2 linked regions of the Nodosilinea sp. E11 genome follow. The protein of the gene in region 1 interacts with the protein of each later gene in a pairwise test. Links are inferred from orthologs where the notes say so. Each region holds a gene or a part of one and is shown on either strand. Other genes may lie near its edges.

What was found.
Region 2: the proteins of RRF56_RS16515 (region 1) and RRF56_RS08365 interact in binary tests that used the Escherichia coli proteins (3 or more experiments, as listed by UniProt). The link is inferred for Nodosilinea sp. E11 from one-to-one orthologs.

Annotation. Positions count from the first base shown.
Region 1 is NZ_CP136520.1:3,248,585-3,256,750, forward strand. What follows is about bases 2,268-5,258. They hold RRF56_RS16515 (pyridoxal phosphate-dependent aminotransferase), read left to right. Parts: upstream 2,268-3,190; coding sequence 3,191-4,327; downstream 4,328-5,258. Other genes in these bases: RRF56_RS16510 (hypothetical protein), read right to left, coding at 2,414-2,722; RRF56_RS16520 (EAL domain-containing protein), read left to right, coding at 4,533-5,258. In the rest of the region: RRF56_RS16500 (hypothetical protein), read left to right, coding at 1-775; heterocyst differentiation master regulator HetR, read right to left, coding at 1,089-2,006; more of RRF56_RS16520, read left to right, coding at 5,259-7,502; RRF56_RS16525 (hypothetical protein), read right to left, coding at 7,468-7,710; RRF56_RS16530 (superoxide dismutase), read right to left, coding at 7,830-8,166. UniProt on the Escherichia coli protein: Shows aminotransferase activity with methionine and histidine as substrates, and to a lesser extent also with phenylalanine.
Region 2 is NZ_CP136520.1:1,350,520-1,358,879, forward strand. What follows is about bases 3,195-6,379. They hold RRF56_RS08365 (DNA polymerase III subunit alpha), read left to right. Parts: upstream 3,195-3,578; coding sequence 3,579-6,179; downstream 6,180-6,379. Outside these bases: DNA helicase PcrA, read right to left, coding at 1-1,358; RRF56_RS08355 (AIM24 family protein), read right to left, coding at 1,520-1,879; RRF56_RS08360 (transposase), read right to left, coding at 1,921-3,174; RRF56_RS08370 (hypothetical protein), read left to right, coding at 6,476-6,727; RRF56_RS08375 (XisI protein), read left to right, coding at 6,820-7,161. UniProt on the Escherichia coli protein: DNA polymerase III is a complex, multichain enzyme responsible for most of the replicative synthesis in bacteria. This DNA polymerase also exhibits 3' to 5' exonuclease activity. The alpha chain is the DNA polymerase catalytic subunit.

The sequences.
Region 1 (8,166 bases):
CGCGCTTGAGAAATGTCTCAATATGACTCCGGCCTCAAGCTCAGTCTCTGGGGCCGCGCCGGTCCCCCTGGCGGTGTCGGCTGCCGAGCCTGACAATCAGCCCGTGACTATGCCGCGATCGCAGCAAATTCAACCCTGGTCGGCGGGTAAGGCTTCGCTGGATGATAACCCTAGTTTGACTCATCTGCTGCGAGGGCTGCGGGGCGCTAGCCCAGCTACTCTAGTAGAGCCTACCCCCGTGGAAGTGCAGCCTGACCTGTTTGCTGTCTCAGAGCTATCGAGTAGCCGGTTTGTGGAGATGTCGGTGCTTGAGGTCGAACCTCAGCCCCGAGTCACGGTTGGCCCAACAACGCCCCCAAAGCAAGCCCCTGAGGCGTCCTTAGAGCCAGCTCCCAAGGCATCTCTAGAGCAAGTCCCCGAGGTCGTTCCTGCTGCGATCGATCCTTGGGTAGAGGTAGCGTCGACACCAGCTTCGGACTCAACCACTGCGGCTTCTCTCTTTACCGAACCGTCTCCCTGGGGAGAGCCGGTGGCCTCCGCTCCGCCCGCTGATGTACCTATGCCAGAGCCACTGCCGATTCCCCCGCTGGTGACGGCCCCCCTTCCTGCGGCGGCACCGACGACAGCGGCGGCACCGACTTTGCCAGCCGACCTAACTGCCGACGCTAAAGTCGTCCCCTCGCCGCTCGTGTACCCACTGCGATCGCAGAAAAAGATTAAATCTATTGCCGCAGTAGAGCTGCCTAGCTTTGGCCGCACCGTGCGCCGCCGGTAGCGTTAGCGGTCTCTCTTTGAGCCCTACTATAGCTATAGCTAATTCGGTTAGGACAGAGCCGTCATTCCCCTCTATGCAGGAATGACAGGCAGAGATCGTTGCAAGCAAAACGTCCTGTCGGCTATGGCTATAACTGAGAAAACTGCTGTGGCTTTGCCCCGGACCTGTTGATTACTCCCATAGGGGAGTAATACCAAAGCTTGCTTGGCTACCCCCGATTCCGGCAGGGCGCATGCCATGTGCCCCTACGAGTTGGTCTGTTGGAACTCGGGGACATGGGAATCGGATTTGGTATAACCCGGGCAGACTGTGCCTATTTGAGGTGGTGGCCAATGACCATCTGTAGCAAGGTCGGCTCACCCCCTGGCTGGTGATATTTGTCAGCCCAGGCGCGGATGACTTCGTCAAGTTCTTGGAGGGCGACCTCGCGATCGCTCACCGGGATATCTAGCTGCTCTAGCACTCGCATCGTGCCGGGTATGCGATTAGCCCACTCGCGAATCATGCGGAAGTACTGGGCGGTGTCTTCGACCATGGCATACATGCGCTCTTGGTCATCGACTGGAGCGTAGGAGGATCGCACTAGCCCATAGTACGATGCGCCCCAGGAGGCATCAATGCGGGCGACCGTACCCGAATAAATCAGGCGACGGCGAATGTGCTCTGCCAGGGCTTCGCTGAGGGGTGCCTGGTGAGCGGCGGGGAGGTCTTCTTGAGATTTTTCGTGCAGAATCTCGATCAGCTCTAGAAACTGAAAGGAATTGATAATGCGGGCATCGGGGCAAGGCGTAGGCAGCTTGTTCTCTAGCAGAGTTTTCTCTTCGATGGTGAGGGAGGTGCCCGCGACGCGCGACTGCCCTGGTGCCCAAGGGTAGCGCCGCAGCCACATGTAAGGAAACTGGATCAAATAGCGGGGTTCTTGGGAGCCCAGCATTTTGAGCAGCTTGCCCTCGGTGAGCGCCTGGCGCATTTCCTCGACAATGGCCTTTACCCGCTTTGGCTCGATATGGTGCAGATGGCCAGTCATGCGCAGGTTTTCGCCCTGCTCAAGGTAGGTCATGTAGATGGCGCACTTGGCGGCGGTGGCGGCAGCATCTAAAAAAGCGCCGTGACGATGGCCACCGGTACGCATCGCACTAAAGGCGATGTACAGCAAAATCTGGTCGATCGCGCTAGGGCTAAGACGGCGAATCAGGGCTTCGTCTTCTACCGGTAGTGGAGACAAGGACATGGAGTGAAGAGGGTCAGCCATCGGACTTAGGGCAACTCATAACGACGGGCGGCTGCACGACCCCTGCGGCTAAGGGCGTGAAACCGCTAAAAACCACCAAAAATAGCAGATATAGCTTAATCTAAACCTTCTGGAAGACCATGCACTATGGACATGCAGAATTAATATACTTGCTTTGATAAAGCTTTACTTCTAGCCCAAATAGTTGACTACTGGGGCAACAACCTGATTAAGCTTAAGTTTGACTTAAAACCGGCCCAAGTTTTGCTGTTAATCAGGTATTTAATCCGTAGATCTCAATTATTGGTGCTTGGGTGGCTGAGAGACTGCCGGAGTTGATTGAACCCTAGTGCTTTGACTCAGACTCGCACCCATTAAATCGGCTCGAGGGTTGGCACCCAGACGATTTAGCTGCGAGTCTGAGTGACTCTGCCGCTGCCTCGGTAGGCCAGCGGGCTATGCCATCCGGTAGTGCGAGAGGGGGTAGTGGGCTCAACTCGGCCACTGCCGCGAAAGCTGAGTAATTCAGCGATCGTAGGCAGGCGGCTGAGACGACCGCTACCGCGATCGTCTTCAAGGAGAGCAGCGGTCTGTTGGCTAGCCGGGTTGTGAGCTGATAAGTGAACTGACAGCCCTAGGGTGGTGGTGATCATCAGGCCCAGGCTAGCGGTGCAGGCCAGACGGGTCATCGAAGAAAGGGGATAGGGAGGATGCATAGGACATGGCCTTGTAAGCGCTTCTAGTCCTAGTTACAAACCTGCCGGGCCTCAGTCAGGAAAATCTTTGTGCGTAAATCTGCGGATTTCTTATTTTCGGTAGCTCCCTGCACCAATCTTCCCGGTTTTGTAGCCGGCGGCAAGGGCTGTAGTGACCACGCTAAGAGCCTTTACGGTTTTGATCGGTGGGCAGAGGGTAGGGCTGGAACGGGGGGATGTTTACCAAATCTTTTTAAGCTGCGATCGCGTTGTTGAGAGGGGAGCACTGCGGGCCATTGACTGAACGCGATCGCGGAAAAACCCCGGCCTGCAATGGCCAGAACCGGCTAAACGATCTACTCTATGGGGAATGTGTTTTTGTTCAGGCTAAAGGCGCTGTTTTTGCACAGGTCTGTAGCCGCCGTTCGTTGAGGTATGGTCGTGCCCCCATTAGCTCTGGCAAACCGTGTAACCTGTGTAACTCCGTCGATGACCCTGGCTATTTCGGCTCGGGCGAAGGCGATGAAGGCCGAGGGTTTGTCGGTATGTAGCTTTAGTGCTGGAGAACCCGATTTCGAAACGCCCGATCATATTCGAGCGGCGGCCAAGACCGCCCTCGACCAGGGTAAAACTCGCTACGGTCCGGCGGCCGGTGAGCCGGGACTGCGCCAAGCGATCGCCCATAAGCTTCAGCACGACAACGGCCTGTGCTATGGCCCTGAAAACGTGATTGTCACCAACGGCGGTAAGCATTCGCTCTACGGCCTGATGATGGCGCTGATTGAACCGGGCGATGAGGTGATTATTCCGTCCCCCTACTGGCTCAGCTACCCCGAAATGGTGAAGCTAGCTGGAGGTACACCGGTGATTGTGCCCACGACCGCTGAGCAAAACTATCGCATCACCCCCGAGCAGCTGCGCCAGGCGATTACACCCCAAACCAAGCTATTTATTCTCAATAGCCCCTCTAACCCCACGGGTATGGTTTATTCACCCGCAGAGATTGCGGCCCTGGCAGCAGTGGTGGTAGAGGCTGATATTTGGGTTGTGTCAGACGAAATCTACGAAAAAATTCTCTATAACGGGGCTACCCACCTCAGCATTGGGGCGGTGTCGCCTGAATCGTTTGAGCGCACCATTATCAGCAACGGGTTTGCCAAGGCTTATTCTATGACCGGTTGGCGGGTTGGTTATCTGGCTGGACCCGTCGATTTGATCAAGGCTGTGAGCACTATTCAGAGCCACAGCACGTCGAATGTGTGCACCTTTGCTCAGTATGGTGCGATCGCTGCCCTGGAGGGGTCTCAAGATTGCATTGCTACCATGGGGCATGCTTTTGCCGAGCGGCGGCAGGTGATTATTGAACGGTGCCGTGCCATTGATGGTCTCAGCTGTGGTGCTCCAGAGGGGGCATTTTATCTCTATATCGATATCAGTGCGCTAGATATCCCCTCCCTTGATTTTTGTACCCAACTGCTCGACGAAAAGCATGTAGCGGCGATCCCAGGTATTGCGTTTGGGGCGGAAGGTACCCTGCGCATCTCCTACGCCACCGACATGGAGACTATCTTGACCGGTATGGATCGGCTGGAGTCGTTTGTCGCCAGCCGGTTGGGCTCTCAATAGCCTCTGCTTTCCCTTAGCTGGTGATGCGTCATTGGGCGCTGTCTGAATAGGGCGCTTTATTAAATGTGATGTCGATCGCGTAGCTTTCTCCTTAGGCAGGAATACTAAGGGAGCTGTTGGTGTTGCATGATACATGGGCTTTTGCTTTCCCCATTTACCAAGCCAAGGTACGTTGAGGCACCTACCGCTGCGGCTGCTGATTGTAGTGCCTTTTGTACTACAAATGTCGGTGGCGGTGGGCGTAACAGGGTGGCTGTCGATGCGCCATGGCCAGCGAGCCGTGAACCAGGTGGCCAGTCAGCTGCAAGATTCGGTTGCCCATCACATTGAGCATAAGCTTGAAGAATTTTTAGGCACCTCTCATCTAGTCAACCAGCTGACCTATGAAGCCTTGACCCTGGGCCACATTGATCCGGCTGATGATGAGGCGCTGTTTCGTCATTTTATGCAGCAGTCTTATACGTTTAGCCATATTGACTCACTCTTTTTTGAGCAGGCCAATGGTGAATTTGTCGGTCACACTACGCTGGGGCAGCAGGGACACCAGCTGATGCGCGGTGGCCCCAAAATGGGCAATCTTATTCAATTTTGGACTGTGGATCTGACTACCGGCCAGCCCACCGAGTTAGTACAGTCTACCCCTGATTGGCATACTCAGGCTCGCCCCTGGTACCGGGCGGCGGTGCGAGCCAAAGGGCCAGTGTGGGGAGAGGTTTTTCCATACCATAGTTCTCCGGCACTGGCAATCTCGACCTCTAGGCCGGTCTATGACGACAGCGGTGCGCTAATTGGGGTGTTGGGCAACAATTTTTTTCTTAGTCATATTAGTCAATTCCTGCGAGAGGCCGATATCAGTCAGCATGGTCAGGCGTTTATTATCGAGCGATCGGGGTTGCTAGTGGCAACCTCCACCGATACTGACCCCTACGAGGTGGTGGCTGGTCGCCCCCGGCAGTCCTACGCAGTGACGAGCCAAGACCCTGTCATTCGAGCGAGTGCCCAGCTGCTGCTTAACCAGTCGGGGGGAGATACTCGCCGCATTCAGCCCCAGCAGGCCGAATTTTGGCTAGGTCGCGATCGCCAATTTATGCAGGTGGCTGCGCTGGCCGATGACTACGGCTTGGATTGGCTAATTGTGGTCGTCATGCCTGAGAGCGCCTTCATGGCTGAGATCGAGGCTAGCCGCCGTGACACCATTGCCCTCTGTGCCCTGGCCTTGGTCGGGGCAGTTGTTTCTGGTCTCTACACCAGCCGCTGGATTACGCGCCCCTTGAATGCCTTTAGCTCGGCCTCGCGGGCGATCGCCGATGGCCACCTCAACCAGACCATTGGCCACACGGGCCTGCAAGAGCTGGAAGGGTTGGCCCAAGCCTTTAACCGGATGGCTGCCCGCCTTCAATCCTCGTTTAGCGATCTGCAACACTCTAAAGCCGAAGTCGAGCGTGCCAACGCTGAAATTCACCAGCAGGCTGCTCTGTTTCGCCTAATGGCTGAAAATATGAGTGATCTGGTCTGTCTCCATGATCTAGATGGCACTTATCTGTACATTAGCCCCTCAGTGCAATGGCTGCTAGGCTATACCCCCGACCAGCTGCTGGGGTTACATCCCTTGAGTCTTGTGCACCCCAATGATCTTGACCAGTGCAATCAGTATCGGCCTCTGCCCGACTCTCAAGCCCTAGCGCTAGAACCGGTGATCTGCCGCATGCGCCACAGCCAGGGGTATTACCTCTGGATGGAAACGTTTATGCGGCCTATTGTCGATGCTACGGGTGCGGTGGTGCAGTTTCAGACCGCATCGCGCGATGTGACTGAGCGAATGAGAATGCGCCGCCAGCTCGAGCATGACGCCTACCACGACAGCCTGACCGGGCTATTTAATCGCAAGCATCTTCAAGAGCGGCTCGAAAACGCTTTGAACCAGGCTCGTCAGCATAGTCATTACCGCTTTGCCCTGCTGTTTTTAGATATTGATCACTTCAAGATCGTTAACGACAGCCTAGGTCACCTGATTGGCGATGAATTATTGATGGAAGTGGCCAGTCGCCTCAAGGCCGCCCTGCGTCCCGCAGACCTGGCGGTGCGCCTGGGGGGTGATGAGTTTGTAGTCTTGCTGGAGGATGTGGGTCACCGGAGTGTGGCGATATCGGTGGCGGAGCGGATTTTAGAAACTCTGCGCCAGCCGTTTCAACTCAGCAGCCACCAAATGTTTGCCACGGTGAGCCTGGGATTGGTGATGGGCGATGCCCAGTACCAAACAGCCTCAGAGCTGATTCGCGATGCCGATACGGCGATGTACCGCGCTAAGGCCCACGGGCGCGATGGCTATGAGGTGTTTGACAGTGGTATGCACGATCGCGCGATCGCCCGGCTCACCCTCGAAACTGAGCTACGCCATGCCTTGCTCCACCATCCCGAAGAATTTGTGCTCTACTATCAGCCCATTGTTGACCTGAAAACGGCTGACGTGAAAGGGTTTGAAGCGCTTGTCCGCTGGCTACACCCCCAGCGGGGGCTGGTCATGCCCGGCGATTTTATCCCCGTTGCCGAAGAAACTGGGCTGATTGTACCCCTGAGCTACTGGCTGCTAGAGCAGGCCTGTAACCAAATGACCACCTGGCAACGCTCCTATCCCCAGGCCCAGGCGCTGACAGTCAGTGTCAATCTGTCGGCGCTGCAACTGCACAGCCCCGAACTTTTAGACCAGATCGATGGGGTATTGGCCAAAACCAAACTCTCCCCCCACAACCTGGTTTTAGAAATTACAGAAAGCATGCTGATTGATAATATTGATGACACCATTGCTGTGCTGAACGGCGTGCGTCAGCGAGGAATTGCCCTGAGTATTGACGATTTCGGCACTGGCTATTCGTCTTTGAGCTATCTATATCGATTTCCGATCAACAGCCTCAAGATCGATCGCTCGTTTGTGAGCCAAATGGAAACTAGCCCGAGCCACGAAACAATTGTGCATACCATCATTAACTTGGGACGGCAGCTAGGCTTTAGGGCGATCGCCGAAGGGATTGAAACCCCTCAGCAGGTCAACACCCTCAAACGACTCAGCTGTGATTTTGGCCAGGGCTACTGGTTTAGCAGACCTCAGCCCGCTGCCGATGTCGAAACCTGGCTGACCCAATCTATTGCCTACTATCGGCCCCAGCCGGTAGACTAAGCCGTTGATCGACCCATCGTCGCGCCTTGAAAATCGCTTCAGAGCGGCTGATCACGCCTGGTACGGCTACGGCACAGCCGCGATCGTAGGTGGCCCACACGGCGTACATTAGCACGCCATTCTCTGTGCTTTGGTCAAGCTCAAGGCGGAAACCCCGGTAGTCGAACGACAGCACTACGTGGGGGTAGTCTGGGTCAGCAAACAGCATAGGGGTAAGGGGTTGGGGTGAGGAAAAGGTTAAGGCGTTGTGCCGGATAACTAAAAAAGGGTGGGTTTTTAGGCCCACCCTGGTGAGTCGCGGAGCACGACAGCTGTGTTCTCGCCAGGTTATGCAGCGGCTAAGTTGCTGGCGACAAAATCCCAATTGACGACATTCTTGAGAAACGTATCGATGTAGTCGGGGCGCTTGTTCTGGTAGTCAAGGTAGTAGGCGTGCTCCCATACATCCATTGTCAGGAGGGGCACCTGCCCAGCGGTGAGAGGGTTATCGGCGTTGAGGGTTTTGGTAACCTTGAGGGTGCCGTTGTCGAGCACTAGCCAGGCCCAGCCACTGCCAAACTGAGTGGCTCCAGCATTTTTGAAGGCTTCGACAAATTGATCAAAGCTGCCAAAGTCAGCATCAATTTTGCTGGCCAGATCGCCGGAGGGGGTACCGCCACCACCG
Region 2 (8,360 bases), 1.9 Mb from region 1 along the record:
ATCGCCCGTAAATACGCCAGCACATCTTTAATCTCGCGGCGATCGTAGAACCTCAGCCCCCCCACTACCTGGTAGGGAATGCTGTAGCGGGTCAGCACCTCCTCAAAGGCGCGCGACTGGGCGTTGGTGCGGTAGAGAATGGCAAAGGCACCCCAGTTGAGTTCTGGATGCTGAGTCTCTAGGTTGCGAATTTGGCTGACCACAAAGTCAGCCTCGGCATTTTCATCGTCGGCCCGATAGACGTAGATGCTTTCGCCCTCACCTCGGGTGGCCCGCAGCACCTTGTCAATGCGCTCGGTGTTGTTTTCAATCAGGTGATTGGCAACTTCGAGAATATTTGAGGTAGAGCGATAGTTTTCCTCCAGTTTCACCATGGTGTGGGTGTCGTCGTCGGGCAGCCCGTCGCCAAAGTCATCCTGAAAGTTCATCAGAATGGTGAAGTCGGCAGCTCTAAAGGAATAAATCGACTGGTCTGCATCACCAACGACAAAAACAGAGCGGTGATTCCAGTCTTTGTAAGTCGCGATCGACTCACCATTGGTGGCCAGCAGGCGAATCAGATCGTACTGGGTGCGGTTGGTATCCTGATACTCATCTACCAAAATGTGGCGAAAGCGCTTGTGCCAGTAGGCCAGCACCTGCTCGTTCTGCTGAAACAGGTGCACCGGCATCAAGATCAGGTCGTCAAAATCGAGAGAGTTGTTTTCTGCCAGGGCCTTTTGGTAGAGGCGATAGACATCGGCGATCACTCGCCCCCGATAGTTAGGCTGCTCCCGCTCTAGGTCATCGGGCGTCAGGTTTTGGTTTTTGGCGTTGCTGATGGCGAAACGTACAGAGCGGGGGTTAAATTTTTTGTCATCGAGATTTAGGGTCTGGGTGACGATGGTTTTGACTACGCCCTGGGCGTCAGACTCGTCAAAAATTGAGAAGTTTTTGGTCCACTGGTAGCCCGCCGGATGCTGGTATTTCTCAATGTCGAAGCGCAGAATGCGGGCACAGAGGGCGTGAAAGGTGCCAATCCACAGATGCTTGGTGATGGATTTATACACCTGGGATCTGAGCTTGGTCTGATCGTACGGGGGCAGCGCCGAGAGCGATTTGCCAAAGCGAGCCTGGGCATCTTGCTCGGCAAATAGCACCTCAATCCGCTCCTTCATTTCTTTGGCGGCCTTGTTGGTGAAGGTGACCGCCAAGATATTGTCGGGGTCGGTCTTGTGGGTAAGCACCAGGTTGGCGATGCGGTAGGTGAGCGCCCGAGTTTTGCCTGACCCGGCCCCAGCTACCACCAGTAGCGGCCCACAGTAGTGCTCGACAGACTGGCGTTGGGCGGGGTTGAGCAGGGCGAGAAAGTCAGTCATCGGTAGCCGGTTAGGGTTTTTGCCTATTAAGTATGACACCCGGTGCCCTGAGAGGGTGAGCCGCCTGACTGTGAGCCTGGATTAAGCCCGATCTGAGGGCTGGGAATCACCCGGTGTGGCAATGCAGCCTTGCTCCCAGATCGGGCACTGAACTGCCCTGGCTAACTCGATGAACTAGGGGTGCTGGCCGCAATTTGCCGCAACAGCAGAACTTGCCAATAAGGTATGGGGGCCAAGAGAACGGTGCCGCTGCCTTCAAAAATATTGACCAGAAATTCGCCAGAGGTCATCGACCCCAGCAAAGACTTCGTGGCTTGTTCGACCCGATAGGTGATGGAGCCGGACCGGGCGATCGCAAAATTGCCGTCTACCACCAGACGGTCGTTTTGGAGTGTGACCGTTTCCACCGGCCCCTGGGCCACCATCACCACCTTGCCGGTGCCTTTGACCTTGGTTTGAAACAACCCCTCACCGCCCACCAGACCGGTGACGAGTTTATTGCGTTCAGTCGAGACCTCAATGCTGCCGTCGCTGCTCCATTGACATCCTCACCACCCAATCGCTAGGCGATATGGGTGGTGATTCCTTGAGTCGCCCCAAAGATTTCCTGCTTCACAGCCAGCCAGCTAGACTGAGTGACCTCAGCCCCCGCCGCCTCGACTCCACAGGCAATTTCGACCACCCGTTGCCCACGGGCAGAAATAACTTGAGCCGCTGCCACATCACGGGGCTTAATTGACCCGCAGTTGTGGCAGTGATGAATCCGGGTTGAGAGGTCTTTGCGTACCTCTGCCCTGCAATCAGGACACTCTTGGCTAGTGCCCCGTGCCTCAACCTTGCCGTAAAACACATCGCGCTTAACGCACACCCAGGGCAGGACTTGGTTCGTAAATTGACCCAGCCCAGCGTCTAGCATGTGCTTACCCAGCATCCCTTTGGCCATGATGCGGAAGTCGAGATCTTCGACAAACACCATCCCTGCCTCGTCACAGAGGTGATGAGCCAGCTTAAAATGCCAGTCTTTGCGCGTGTCGGCAATGCGTTGATGGACTCTCCCAATCCTCTTCTGGAGCTTCAGCCAGTTAGCTGACCCCTGTTGCTTCCTCTTTAACCTGCGTTGCAGCAATTTCAGCTTGCGGTGCAGTTCATTGAAAAAGCGAGGTCGCTTGACCTGCTCTCCATCAGACGTCGAGAGAAAGTATTCCAGCCCAACATCAATCCCCACCGGATGTCCATGGGGCATCGTGGCGGGAATAGCAACATCAGCCTGGAGGCTAAGCATGACGAAATAGCCCGATGCCTTGCGGACGATCCGGGCCTGTTTCACCTCGAAGCGGTCCGGGATCTCCCGCGACCAGCGCACCTTCACCAACCCTAGTTGAGGCAGCTTAATCCCTTCTGGTGTGATGCAGTGCTTGAGCATCTGAGGGAAAGAAAAAGACCGCATCCGGTTTGGCTTTTTGAACCGAGGGAACCCCGACCGCTTCAACCGCCACGACTCCCAGGAGGCTTCCAGCTTTCTAATGACCTGCTGGAGGACCTGGGCGTTGACAGTCTTGAGCCGGGGGAATGCCGCTTTCGCTGCCGTCAGCGACTTGCACTGACGAGCATAGTTAGGAAATGGTGCATCGACTGGCAGAATAAACTCCTGCCGAATCGAACACGCATTTACCGGAGACTTGCGAGAATCCAGCCAGTCTTTACGTTCCCGCAGCGCAAAGTTCCAGACATTGCGACACACATCTAGGATGTCCTCAATCCCTGAAACCTGCTCGGCAGTTGGCTCTAGCTTGAATTCCCACGTCATATTCAGCATAGAGTCATTGTAACCTAAGAAATGATCGACTATTTCTTAGGGGTGACTGATTGCTCCCCCTGGTTGCCCGCCGCTTCACCACCCCCCAAGCCTTCGTCTATGGGCGGAGCACTGCGGCGGAACCTGGTAGATTGTTGAAGGTTGATAGAGCTTGGCCTCTCTAGTTATCCCCAAGCTTGCCTACCCTGCTCGATCTCACCACCGCTATAGCCGCAGCAGGGCAAAACCGTGGCTGGCTACCCTCCCCTACATATGGGGTGACCAAATTCTATTGTTTCTCAAACATCACTAGATGTAGACCGGCAGATCGGCTAACCTAAGGGGCAGCTTGGGTGCCTAGGCAAGATTGCTCTAGCCCCAGGAATACTCAAAATGATAAAATTGTACTAACGAGCCGCTGCGCCATGTCCTTTGTTGGTCTCCATATCCACAGTGCCTACAGTCTGCTCGACGGGGCCAGCCAGCTACCCCAGTTGGTGGAGCGGGCCAAGGAACTGGGTATGCCGGCGATCGCCCTTACCGACCACGGCGTCATGTATGGCGCGATCGAGCTGATCAAAGTCTGCAAAGGGGCAGGCATTAAGCCGATCATCGGTAACGAGATGTACCTGATCAACGGCGATATTTCGCAGCAGCAGCGCCGCCCCCGCTACCATCAGGTGGTGCTGGCCAAAAACACCCAGGGTTACAAGAACCTGGTCAAGCTCACCACCATCTCCCACCTGCAAGGCGTTCAGGGCAAAGGCATTTTCTCGCGCCCCTGCATCAACAAAGACCTGCTAGAGCAGTACCACGAAGGGCTGATCGTCACCAGCGCCTGCCTCGGTGGCGAGGTGCCCCAGGCGATTTTGCAGAAGCGGCCTGACGTGGCCCGCAAGGTGGCCCAGTGGTACAAAGACCTGTTTGGCGAAGACTACTATCTCGAAATTCAGGATCACGGTTCTCCTGAAGACCGGGTGGTGAATGTGGAGATTCTCAAGATCGCCCGCGAGCTGGACATCAAAGTCATCTGCACCAACGACAGCCACTACATTTCTTGCAACGATGTGGAGGCCCACGACGCCCTGCTCTGCATTCAGACCGGCAAGCTGCTGACCGAAGACAAGCGCCTGCGCTACAGCGGTACCGAGTATGTCAAATCTGCCGATGAAATGCGCCTGCTGTTTCGCGATCACATTGAGCCGGAGGTGATTGAGGAATCGATCGCCAACACCCTCGAAGTCGCCGAAAAAGTCGAAGAGTACACCGGCATCCTCGGCCAGTCGCGCATTCCCGACTTCCCCATTCCCCCCGAGTTCAACGAAGACGCCGGGGCCTACATGGGCCATGTGGCGCGGGAGGGGCTGGTTAAGCGGATGAAGGCGGTCAGCTATGGGGAGATTGAGCAGGAATACCGCGATCGCCTCGAATACGAAATCGAGATGATGATCCAGATGGGGTTCCCCACCTACTTTCTCGTCGTGTGGGACTACATTCGCTTTGCCCGCGACAACAACATTCCGGTCGGCCCTGGTCGCGGCTCGGCGGCGGGGTCGCTAGTGGCCTACGCCATGGAAATCACCAACATCGACCCCATCCACCACGGTCTGCTGTTCGAGCGATTCTTGAACCCCGAACGTAAGTCGATGCCGGATATTGACACCGACTTCTGCATCGATCGCCGCGACGAGGTGATCAAATACGTCACCCGCCGCTACGGCGAAGAACGGGTGGCCCAGATCATCACCTTCAACCGTATGACCTCCAAGGCGGTGCTGAAGGATGTGGCGCGGGTGCTCGACATCCCCTACGCCGAGTCGGATCGGATGGCGAAGCTGATCCCCGTGGCGCGGGGCAAGCCCACCAAGCTTAAGGTGATGATCTCCGACGACACCCCCGCCCCCGAGTTCAAGGAGAAGTACGACAACGACCCCCAAACCCGCCGCTGGCTCGACATGGCCCTGCGGATCGAAGGCACCAACAAGACCTTCGGCATGCACGCCGCCGGGGTGGTGATCTCCAAAGACCCGCTGGATGAAATTGTGCCCCTCCAGCGCAACAACGACGGCCAGGTGATCACCCAGTACTACATGGAAGATGTGGAAGCCCTGGGCCTCCTCAAGATGGACTTCCTGGGCCTGCGCAACCTGACCATGATCCAAAAAACCCTGGAGCTAATTGAGGCCACCCACGGCACCAAAATCGACCCCGACGACCTGCCCATGGATGACCCCGCCACCTACAAGCTGCTGGAGCGGGGCGATCTGGGCGGCGTGTTTCAGCTAGAGTCATCCGGCATGCGCCAGATCGTCAAAGATCTCAAACCCTCGGGTCTCGAAGACATCTCCTCGGTGCTGGCCCTCTACCGACCAGGGCCACTGGATGCGGGGCTGATTCCCAAATTCATCAACCGCAAGCACGGGCGCGAAAAAATCGACTTTGCTGACGAAATTCTCAAACCCATCCTCAGCGAAACCTACGGCATCATGGTCTACCAGGAGCAGATCATGAAAATTGCCCAGGATATGGGCGGCTACTCTCTTGGCCAGGCCGACCTGCTGCGGCGGGCCATGGGTAAAAAGAAAATGTCGGAAATGCTCAAGCACCAGGAAAACTTCGTCAATGGTGCCATGGAGAAAGGCGTTGCCAAAAAAGTAGCCACAGAACTTTGGGACCAGATGGTGAAGTTTGCAGAGTACTGCCTCAGCGCCGACACAGAGTTACTGACGCTGGAATACGGCCCCCTTACCATCGGCGAAATTGTCGCCAAACGCATCCCCTGCCATGTGTTCAGTGTCGATGAGCAGGGCTATGTGTATACCCAGCCCATTGCCCAATGGCACGATCGCGGCCAGCAAGAGGTGTTTGAATACCACCTCGACGATGGCACCACCCTCCGCGCCACCGCCGACCACCAATTTATGACCGAGACCGGGGACATGATGGCGATCGACCAAATCTTTCAGCGTGGGCTAGAGTTGAAGCAGGTCGAGCCCCCCTGGCCGAAAGTGCTGCGGTGCGCGTGAGATGTACGACGTTGAGTTTACGCAGGGTGCTGTTGATGATCTGCGATTTCTGAAGAAGAATGAGCAGCAGCAAGTAATTGCTGGCATTGCAAGCCAGCTTTTGCATGAACCTAATGTCGAGACACGAAACCGTAAGCGCCACGCCTCCACCCCAACGATTTTCCAGAGTGGGAACTGAGACTGGGCAAGTATCGCGTTTTCTACGATGTTGAGCCAATTGTAAGAATTGTTAAAGTTGAAGCTATTGACTATAAAGAAGGCAACCAACTATTTATTCGTGGAGAGCCGTACCAGCTATGAAAACTGTCTCTCTGTTGGATGTATTGGCTCCCCTAGCAGAGTTATTAGAGCAGGCTCAAGAAGAAGCCCTAATTTTGCAAACTCCTGATGGCAAAGAGTTTGTCCTGGCTGCCCTCAACAACTTTGCCCACGAAGTAGAGCTAACTCGACAAAATCCAGCATTAATGGCGCTTCTTGATCGGCATGGACAAGAAGAATCGACAGTTAAGTTATTAAGCTTAAAAGCTCAGCTTGGCTTGGATTGCTGATTGCCTGACACATCTCTATTGTAGATTGGGTGCAGCGTAGCGAAACCCAACGCTCGCCGAGGATTTAAGGCTGAAGATGAAGGAAATGAGCAGTGGATAAACTGACCGAATATCCTCAGATTATCAAGAAGATTTTGACTGAACATGCGGAAATTTGCGATCGCTACCCCAATCCCAACATCAAAAAGCTTTTGATTCTTGATGAGGAAAGAGGTCATTACATTTGGATGACCCTGGGCTGGCAAAAGGGAGAACGAATTGCTGGCATGACTATTTATGCCCGCGTTCTTGACGGCAAATTTTGGATTGAGGAGGACTTGACCGAAGAAGGCGTCGCTACAGATTTAATGCGAATGGGAGTCGCTAAGGAAGGTATTGTTTTAGCTTTCCATGAACCCAACATGCGGCAGTACACAGACTTCGCTGTAGCCTAATCAATTTCAGGTAAAAACAGAAAGTAAGTAAACCTTTCAATTTGGGGGCAATGGTCAAAAAATAGTTAAATAGAGCAAGATAAGGAAGCTGAAATATCCGTCCTTAATCTCCATTAACACTTGAGGCAGTTATGGCTGCCCCGTTAGCGGGTAAGGCCAAGGTAAACCCAGCTAAACTCGAAGCGGTATTGTTACGTCTATAGCGATCGCCAGAACCGTTAGGACATTTCCTGTAGCCCTAGCGCAATGGCTATACGCCGTTGCGCTGCTCCAGTTTTTAACCGGGACAGTGACCATTGCCCTAAGCGCAACGGCCACCGCTATATAAGCAACACTGTCAGCAGGCCAGTGGAACCTTGAGCGCCTAACCACTGTCGGATGTCGCGAGTTCTAAAAACCTTGATGCGCTCATGCTCTAGGCAATTGTCTAGGACTGTTTTTCCTATCAGACTCAGGAGAGTTATACGAAATCCGAGTTGGGAAACCCCAATTCATAATCAGAAACCCTGTAGGGACGTAGCATGCTATGCCCCTACGAATCGGGGGTATGCAGTTAGGATTTGGTCTTAGTTGTTATTCCAGCGAGAAATTTGTAAGGTGACGGCGGGGGGGCAAGGGTGTGCGTCATCATTTTGTCGGCACCTCTAAGGGCTCAACAGGCCCGTTTGCGAAACTAAGCGCCGACTAACCATTGTCCTTGCTGCACGATGGAGAATCGCTTCAAAGAACAGCAAATTGATTTATTCAGTGACCGCACCTCAACCGGCATGGTGTCGGGTGTTGCTGAGTTGAGGCAGAAATTTCGTAAGGGCAAACGGCCCTTTGCCCTTACGAGAGACGTTGCATTTTGACTCCCCCCTTTACCCAGCAGTCCCTTTCGCGACAGATGGCTGCGGTTGTGGTTCGTGGCGTTGCCCTATGGCTTGCTTAGCTGTAAAACATCTTTTGCCATGGAAGGATATGAAAAAATGTTGATTTCCTGTCATAAAAGTCCAGAGCACTTCTTTTCTCTGAAAAAGCATGGTATAAGATTTTCAAGAGAAGTACTGCAAACAAGTACTTCTCTATGGTTCTCTTATTAAAGAATAAATAGCTTTCTTGAGCCAAAAGCCAGTTTATCAAGCCGTTTCACTTCGCTTGCTAGCAAGCGAAGTGAAAAATGTTTGATTAGTTTGGGCATTGTCAGCCAAGGAACTGGA